Regions from separate parts of the Thalassotalea hakodatensis genome, predicted to be linked through region 2. Evidence: predicted binding sites of a transcription regulator. Region 2 holds the regulator's gene; the other holds the start of a gene.
The links. The regulator FliA, encoded in region 2, starts transcription of late flagellar genes. The targets are predictions, from matches to a motif close to CTAAAGNTNNNNNNNNNNNNGCCGATA.
Positions count from the first base shown of each region.

Region 1: a site for FliA is predicted at 2,050-2,076, ahead of QUE72_RS09150 (cytoplasmic protein). Genes of this name have one in related genera too.

Region 1 covers NZ_AP027365.1:2,111,169-2,115,385, forward strand. Annotated here, with positions in the region: gene QUE72_RS09140 (DUF2989 domain-containing protein) at 1-399, opposite strand, end outside; gene QUE72_RS09145 (glyceraldehyde-3-phosphate dehydrogenase) at 554-2,002, shown strand; gene QUE72_RS09150 (cytoplasmic protein) at 2,118-2,315, shown strand; gene QUE72_RS09155 (TusE/DsrC/DsvC family sulfur relay protein) at 2,333-2,665, opposite strand; gene QUE72_RS09160 (hypothetical protein) at 2,668-2,946, opposite strand; gene tusC (sulfurtransferase complex subunit TusC) at 2,951-3,313, opposite strand; gene tusD (sulfurtransferase complex subunit TusD) at 3,310-3,687, opposite strand; gene QUE72_RS09175 (Bax inhibitor-1/YccA family protein) at 3,753-4,217, opposite strand, start outside.
Region 2 covers NZ_AP027365.1:966,213-970,429, forward strand. Annotated here, with positions in the region: gene flhF (flagellar biosynthesis protein FlhF) at 1-857, shown strand, start outside; gene QUE72_RS04160 (MinD/ParA family protein) at 890-1,732, shown strand; gene QUE72_RS04165 (RNA polymerase sigma factor FliA) at 1,747-2,469, shown strand; gene cheY (chemotaxis response regulator CheY) at 2,517-2,900, shown strand; gene QUE72_RS04175 (protein phosphatase CheZ) at 2,928-3,671, shown strand; gene QUE72_RS04180 (chemotaxis protein CheA) at 3,685-4,217, shown strand, end outside.

The sequences.
Region 1 (4,217 bases), 1.1 Mb from region 2:
TCTTGTCCAATGATAATATAACAGGCGAGGGTGTTCTGAGCTTTTAGTGCTTTGGGTTAATTCTTCTATTCTTGCTCGCGCCAGTATCATATTATTAATGCGGCGTGTTTTCTTTTCTTTTAACTTTATATGTTCAATTTTTGCTGCATGCGAAATACACTTCTCATAACCTTCGTAAGCAATTAGTTGATTAAATTTTGGTAAGTCATTATTTGGTGATAGTTTTGCTTCCACGTTAGCGACTCCTACCGCAATTCGCTCACGTTTACACCAAGAATCTTCAGTAAACTCTTCACAAATCTCAGGGTTTTCTTTACATAATGTGGCAAAATTAGGGCCAGAATCACAGGCGGAAAGATATAAAAAAGCTGTAAAAACAACTAGGTAACGAATTATCATTGGTAAATCCATTATGTTGCGACAAATATTATGTAATCTATAGAGAAAACTTTCATATTCGATTACAATACGCGCCGCAATTCACTATTATTAATTAACACTATAATTAATAATAGTACGTGGTTCAATTGACTGAAATAAAAAGGTTTAAGCAATGACTTCTCATTTAGAGGAACAGTATCAAACAAGTTGGCTAGAACGCCAAACTTTCGCGGAAAACATGCAACCTATTATAGGGCAGCTATTTCGTAATAAAGGTATAGAAATCACCGTTTATGGTCGTCCTTTGGTAAATGCTTCTGCTATTGATATTATCAAAGCGCATAAGTCGGTAGCGTTACATGAAGAAAGCAAACTTAGATTGCGTGAAAGCTTTCCTTTTATAGAAGCATTAACAAAAATGTCTTTAGCACCGGCCCGCATCGATGTTGGTAAACTTGCTTACCGGTATTTATTTAAAGGTGAGGCCAATGGTGTATCAATTGAACAATTTCTTGAAAAAGAATTAACTCAGATTTGTAAAAACGTACAAGAAGAAGAGCCACGTGATGTTGTACTTTACGGGTTTGGCCGTATTGGTCGTTTACTTGCTCGTTTATTAATAGAACGTACGGGGCCAAGCTCTAAACTACGTTTACGTGCTATTGTTATTCGTCCGGGTAAAGATGGTGATTTAGCAAAGCGTGCAAGTCTATTACGCCGTGATTCTGTACATGGTGCATTCAACGGCAGTATTACTATCGATGAAGAGCATAATGTAATAAAGGCAAATGGTGCTTTTATACAAGTGATTTATGCGAAATCACCTGCTGAAATTGACTACACTAAATATGGAATTAATAATGCTTTAGTCGTTGATAACACGGGTATTTGGAGTGACGAAGAAGGTCTTGGCCAACACTTGCAATCAAAGGGTACCTCAAAAGTATTATTAACAGCCCCTGCAAAAGGTGATATCAAAAATATCGTTTACGGTGTAAACCAAGATATGATCTTGGCGGAAGATAAAATTATTTCAGCAGCAAGTTGTACAACCAATGCAATAACTCCTGTTTTAAAAGCACTAAATGATCGTTTCGGTATTAAAAATGGCCATGTTGAAACAGTACACTCTTATACTAATGACCAAAACTTAATCGATAACTATCATAAATCACCTCGTCGTGGCCGAAGTGCGCCGTTGAACATGGTGATCACGTCTACGGGCGCAGCAAAAGCAGTTGCTAAAGCTTTACCAGAATTAAAAGGTTTATTAACAGGTAATGCGATTCGTGTGCCTACGCCAAATGTTTCAATGGCGATAATGAACCTAAATTTAAAAGAAACAACAACAACTGAAGAGTTAAATGATTATTTACGTAATATTTCTTTAAATTCTGATCTACAAAACCAAGTAGATTATACCGCTTCAACTGAAATTGTTTCGACTGATCTCGTGGGCTCTCGTTATGCTGGTGTGGTTGATTCACAAGCAACGATTGTTGAAGATGACCGAGCAGTTTTATATGTTTGGTATGATAATGAGTTTGGTTATAGCTGCCAGGTTGTTCGTGTAATGCACGAAATGGCAGGGATCAACGTTCCTACATTACCGAGTAAATAGTTGATAGTCATAGATTTTAAAAAAGGCGCTTAATTGCGCCTTTTTTAATCAAGAAAATTGAGTTACAGTCGATAAAGAAATGGTTAGTAAACGTAGTCGTTAGAAGAGAGGTTTTATGTCAATAACAATTTCAAACACGGTTGATGCTGTTCAACAAAATACCACTAAAGGCGGTGGCGTTATTGTGGCTAAGAAAGCAAATGATCAACAAGCGTTAGAAGGACAAATGGCGTTAAAATTAATTGAATCGAGCGTCATCAACACGCAAACACCAGTAGGAAATAGCGGCCATAATATCAATGTTAAAGCTTAAATGATAAACGTTCTACGTTAAATACAGCGTGCAGGTTTAGGTAAGCCTGCATACTTTGTTGCTTGTTTTGCTGGCCCATCCGGGAATAACCGATACAGATATCGACTATTTGCTTTCTCTTCACCAAACTCAATCTTCATTGCTTTGGTTAATGCACGAATTGCTGGTGATGTGTTGTATGTTAGGTAAAACTCACGTACAAAACGTATGACTTCCCAATGGTTTTCAGACAAAGTAACACCATCTTTTATTGCTAATTGACTCGCGATATTCTCATTCCAATCATGCACATTTAATAAATACCCTTGTTTATCTAAATCAATTGCTTTGCCGTTGAATTCAATTGTCATTGCTAATTCCAGGTAATATTGTTTGTATGCTTAAATAGTTGTTTTGGTAGTTGTTTAGCGGTTATTTCCATCACGCCTTCTGGTGCGGTTAATCCTCTTGCTTGCATGTGCTCTGTCACCACGAAAATACGCTTGGTAGGAAGAGTGACTAACCATAGGATATTAACGTTGTAACAGCCATCATCCATTAAAATAACGTCATCATCTACACTAACGAGTGATTGATAATGATCAAAATTGTTATTTAACGCAGATCCTCTAATTAAATGTAATGTCGACATAAGATTAAAAATTCAAAATAAAGTGGTGTTGTTTTAAAGACGCGGCAAACTCTGCTTCATCTAATAGTGTTATACCCGCTAAGCTTTTTACCGCTTTTAATCCACGCTGTACTAAACTTTGTTTGCAGACATAAATGTGTTCGATATCGTAAAAAGAAAACGCCTCAAACGTTTTTAAAAAATTCTTAATGCCAAGTATCTCGGGTTGAGTGCCATCAACTAACTGCCAAACACCATCTCCATGAAAATATAAACAAGTAGGTTGTTCATAACTTCCCATAATCAATGCAATATCTAACGAATCTTTTGCCGAAGAGTGGCTAAATGGTGCAGTTTGGTTAAGGATTGCTAATGTTTTATTTGTCATAATTGCACTACTTTATCAGCGTTATTCATTAACGAAACTAATTCACCGAGCCCAGAAGGTTGGAAGCCATCTTGTAGGGTATCTTTTGCAGGTTGGCCATTTTGAAGGTAACAGGTTAAACCAAAACGCTCAGCGGCGGTACTACATAAATGCATGGGAATTTTACTTTCTTGAGCAAATGTACTCCAGCTAACGGCTATATTAACTTCATCACTGGCAATGTCGATATTGCGAGCAGCATTAAGCACTCCAGATTGATAAAAAAATACACCTATCACGTTATACTGTTCTTCAGCATCTTTGACAAACTGCAATGCAGTTTTAGTTAAATGACTTGTTGGTGGAGTAGTAATTATAACCGCAATTTTTTTCACATTAACCTCATAAAAAAAGCCTCGTTAAATGAGGCTTTTTATTATAAACAAATTTTCAGACAAATTTAATCGTCGCCGCCAAATGCACCTAATAAATGTAATAGGCTAGTGAAAATATTGTATATATTAAGGTATAAACCTACGGTTGCACGAATATAGTTAGTTTCGCCACCGTGAATAATTCTACTGGTATCAAATAAAATCAAACCAGACATTATCATAATAATGGCTGCACTTAATGCTAATGACAATGCAGGAATTGCAAAGAAGATATTTGCAATAGCTGCAACAATAACAACAAGTAGGCCAACCATTAAGAAGCCGCCCATGAATGAGAAGTCTTTCTTACTTGTTAATGCATAACCAGACAAAGCAAAGAAGATAAGGGCTGTACCACCAAGTGCTTGCATTATCATGCTACCGCCATTTGCCATTGACAGGTAGTAGTTAAGGATAGGGCCTAAAGAGGCACCCATTAAACCTGTAAAAGCAAATATCCAAAAGATACCGCTTGCTTTGTCAGCTTGTTT
Region 2 (4,217 bases):
GTTTGATGTGGCAAGATATGGCACAAAAAAACCCTGCTAAAGCCCTATTGGTTGACCGTTTAATGGCAATGGGGATTACTGAAAATGTTGCTGACCAGATCGCAAGCTATTTACCCAATGTTGAAAATGAGGAAGATTCATGGCTACAAGCTAAGCAATTGTTAGCGAGTCAATTATATACAACAAATAATGAAATTATTCACCGTGGTGGTGTGGTATCGCTAGTAGGGCCAACGGGTGTAGGGAAAACAACGACCGTCGCAAAATTAGCTGCACGTTTTGCTCAAATTCATGGTGCCGATAAAGTCGCCATGATTTCTACAGACAGTTACCGAATTGCAGGCTTCGAACAACTAACTACTTATGGACGCATCATTGGTTGTCAGGTTAAGCTTGCCAAAGATGGCGCGGCACTTGATACGCTATTACAACAGTTCTCAGATAAAAAATTAGTGCTCATTGATACCGCAGGTATGGGGCAGCGTGATATGAGATTAAACGATCACCTTACTACCCTGATTGCGAATTCTCGTGTTAGAATTCGAAATTACTTAGTATTGTCAGCCAATACCCAACAACGTGTTATGCAAGAAAACGTTGAACGCTTCAAAAAAGTACCGTTGGCGGGGTGTATTTATACAAAGCTAGATGAAAGTTTGAGCGTTGGTGAAATAATTGCAACATCTATACAAAATGGCCTCGCAATAGGGTATCTTACTGATGGACAAAGAGTTCCAGAAGATATTAAAGTTGCAAATGCTGAAAAGTTAGTTACGCTTGCAGATAGGCTTGCAACAAAATTGAATGGTCACAACTCGTGGCGCCCTACCTCTGCTTCTATGGCAGTTGGCATGTAAATTATTTTTGATGTTTAATTAGAGTGATGTAAATGATTGATCAGGCAAGTGGCTTAAGAAAAATGCAACAGCAAAATCAAATTAAAGTCATAGCAGTTTCTGGTGGTAAAGGGGGAGTGGGTAAAACCAATGTCTCGCTTAATACGTCTATTGCCTTAGCTCAACTTGGAAAAAGAGTACTAGTACTCGATGCTGATTTAGGCTTAGCCAATGTTGATGTAATGCTTGGTTTACGTGTAAAACGTAATTTATCACATGTTATGTCAGGCGAGTGTGAACTCGACGATATTATTATTGAAGGCCCTGCAGGAATTAAAATCATTCCCGCAACTTCTGGTACTCAGTCAATGGTTGATCTTACGCCATCTGAACATGCTGGATTAATTCGTGCTTTTAGCGATATGCAAACGCAATTTGATGTGCTCATAGTTGATACCGCAGCAGGTATTTCAGATATGGTATTGAGTTTTGCTCGCGCGGCTCAAGACGTGTTATTGGTTGTTTGTGATGAGCCAACCTCAATCACCGACTGTTATGCGTTAATGAAATTACTCAGCCGTGACCATGAAGTATTTAAGTTTAAAGTCGTTGCTAATATGGTAAGAAGTCCGAAAGAAGGGCAGCAGTTATTTGGTAAGCTTTCAAAAGTTTCTGAGCGTTTTTTAGATGTTGCGCTTGAGTTAGTCGGTGTCATTCCTTTTGATGAAAACATTCGTAATGCAGTTAGGAAGCAACAAGCTATTGTAGAAGCTTTTCCTGATTCTCCAGCAGCCAGAGCATTTAGAGCGTTAGCTCAAAAAATAACTAAGTGGCCAGTGCCAAACCATGCTTCGGGGCACTTAGAGTTTTTTATTGAACAGTTAATTGAAAACTAATTCGAAGGTAAGCAATTTTGGGTAAAGCCAGTGCATACGGTTCGCAAATTGATAAAACGGCATTGCTCGAGCAGCATAGCAGTTTAGTAAAGCGTATCGCTTATCATCTACTCGCTCGTCTGCCTGCTAGTGTGATAGTTGATGATCTTATTCAATCGGGCATGATTGGTCTATTGGAAGCGGCAAATAACTTTGATAACACCAAAGGGGCTAGCTTTGAAACCTTCGCGGGTATACGTATTCGTGGCGCAATGCTCGATGAGATACGTCGTGGTGATTGGACCCCCAGATCAGTACATAAAAACAGCAGAATGGTCAGCGAAGCCATAAAAAACTTGGAAGCAGAGCTAGGCAGAGATGTTTCTGATATTGAAGTGGCTGAAAAACTTGATATTTCGCTGAATGAGTACCATCATATTCTTAACGAAGTAAATGGCGGCAAAATCATCGGTATTGAAGATTTAGGTGTCAATGAAGATGCTGTTTCAAGCTTTGAAGATAAAAACAATACTGATCCATATCAAAATATAGAACATGTAGTGTTTAAAAAGTCATTGGCAGAGTGCATTACTACTTTACCAGAGCGAGAAGCTTTAGTACTGTCTCTGTATTACGACGAAGAATTGAATTTACGCGAAATTGGTCAAGTGCTCGATGTTAGTGAGTCGAGAGTTAGCCAGATTCATAGCCAAGCATTACATCGATTAAAAGCCCGTATGCAATCTTGGCAAAGTTAAGTACAATATATTTATAAGCATTTAGAATTAAGTCCCTGGAGGGTGCCTTGGATAAAAATATGAAAGTACTTGTTGTTGACGACTTTTCAACAATGAGACGCATCGTAAAAAACTTACTACGTGATTTAGGGTTCACTAATATTCAAGAAGCAGATGACGGCAGTACAGCTTTACCTATGCTTAAAGAAGGTGATTTTGATTTTGTCGTTACTGATTGGAATATGCCAGGGATGCAAGGTATCGATTTACTCAAAGCGATACGAGCAGATGCAAGTTTGTCGCATATACCTGTTTTAATGGTAACAGCTGAAGCGAAGAAAGAACAAATCGTGATGGCTGCGCAAGCGGGTGTTAACGGTTATATTGTGAAGCCTTTTACTGCAGCAACGTTAAAAACTAAGCTTGATAAAATTTTTGAGCGTTTAGGATAATAACGAGTTGCCACGTAAGGACGTTGCATGAGTATAAATAACGGTGTCCATGTTTCATTGGAACAGGCAAAAATGTTGGTTGAATATTTAGAAACCGATCAACAAGATAAAGCAGATGAATTAATTGCCGAAATTCAAAACCCGATTAATTCCGAGTTATTTGCCGAGATTGGTAAGTTAACCCGTCAACTTCATGACTCATTGATGAATTTTCAGTTAGATTCGCGATTGAATGATTTAGCGACAGCAGATATTCCTGATGCAAAAGAACGATTAAATTATGTGATCAGTCGTACAGAAGATGCAGCCAACAAAACGATGGATGCGGTTGAATCTATCTTTCCTGTTGTTAATACCATTCAACACCAAATTAGCACAGTTAAACCGCTGTGGAATAAACTGATGCATAATAATTTAGATGTCGGTGAGTTTAAATCTTTATGTCATGATATTGACGTGTTACTGAAAACTTCAGAACGTGAAACTGAGCGTATGCATGGTTTAATGACTGATGTATTAATGGCGCAAGATTTCCAAGACTTAACCGGACAAGTGATTCGAAAAGTGATTGATCTGGTTAGAGAAGTAGAAGATAGCTTAATTAATATGTTGACGGCTTTTGGTGTCACAAGTGAAAGTATGCAGGGCACGGGTAAGCCATCGGTTGGCGAAAACCTCGTTGAAGGCCCAATTGTTAATAAAGATAATCGAGATGACGTAGTTGCTGATCAAGACGATGTTGATGATCTTTTATCAAGTTTAGGATTCTAATAGGAGTTGCTGGATGTCATACGAAGCAGATGAAGAAATTCTTCAAGATTTTCTAATCGAAGCAGGTGAAATACTTGAAAGCTTATCTGAGCAACTTGTTGAACTAGAAAACGATCCAGATAACGCAGATCTATTAAACGCTATTTTTCGTGGCTTTCACACGGTAAAAGGCGGTGCGGGTTTCTTATCATTAACTGAACTTGTAGATGTGTGTCATGGCGCTGAGAATATCTTTGATATTTTGCGTAATGGTCAACGAAGTGTAACACCTGAACTTATGGATGTTATTCTGCAAGGGTTAGATACGATTAATGATATGTTTGCCTTGGTGCAAGCCCGTGAAGAACTGATTCCTGCCGACCCAGCATTATTAGCAGAATTACATCGTCTAAGCTCTCCCGAAGGCGCAGAACCAGTTGCCGCAACACCTGAAATGCCAACACAGGTCGTATCAACAGACACATCAAGCAATGATGCTTCATCAGACGAAATGTCTGAAGATGAGTTTGAACGCTTATTAGATGAATTACATGGGGGAGGCTCACC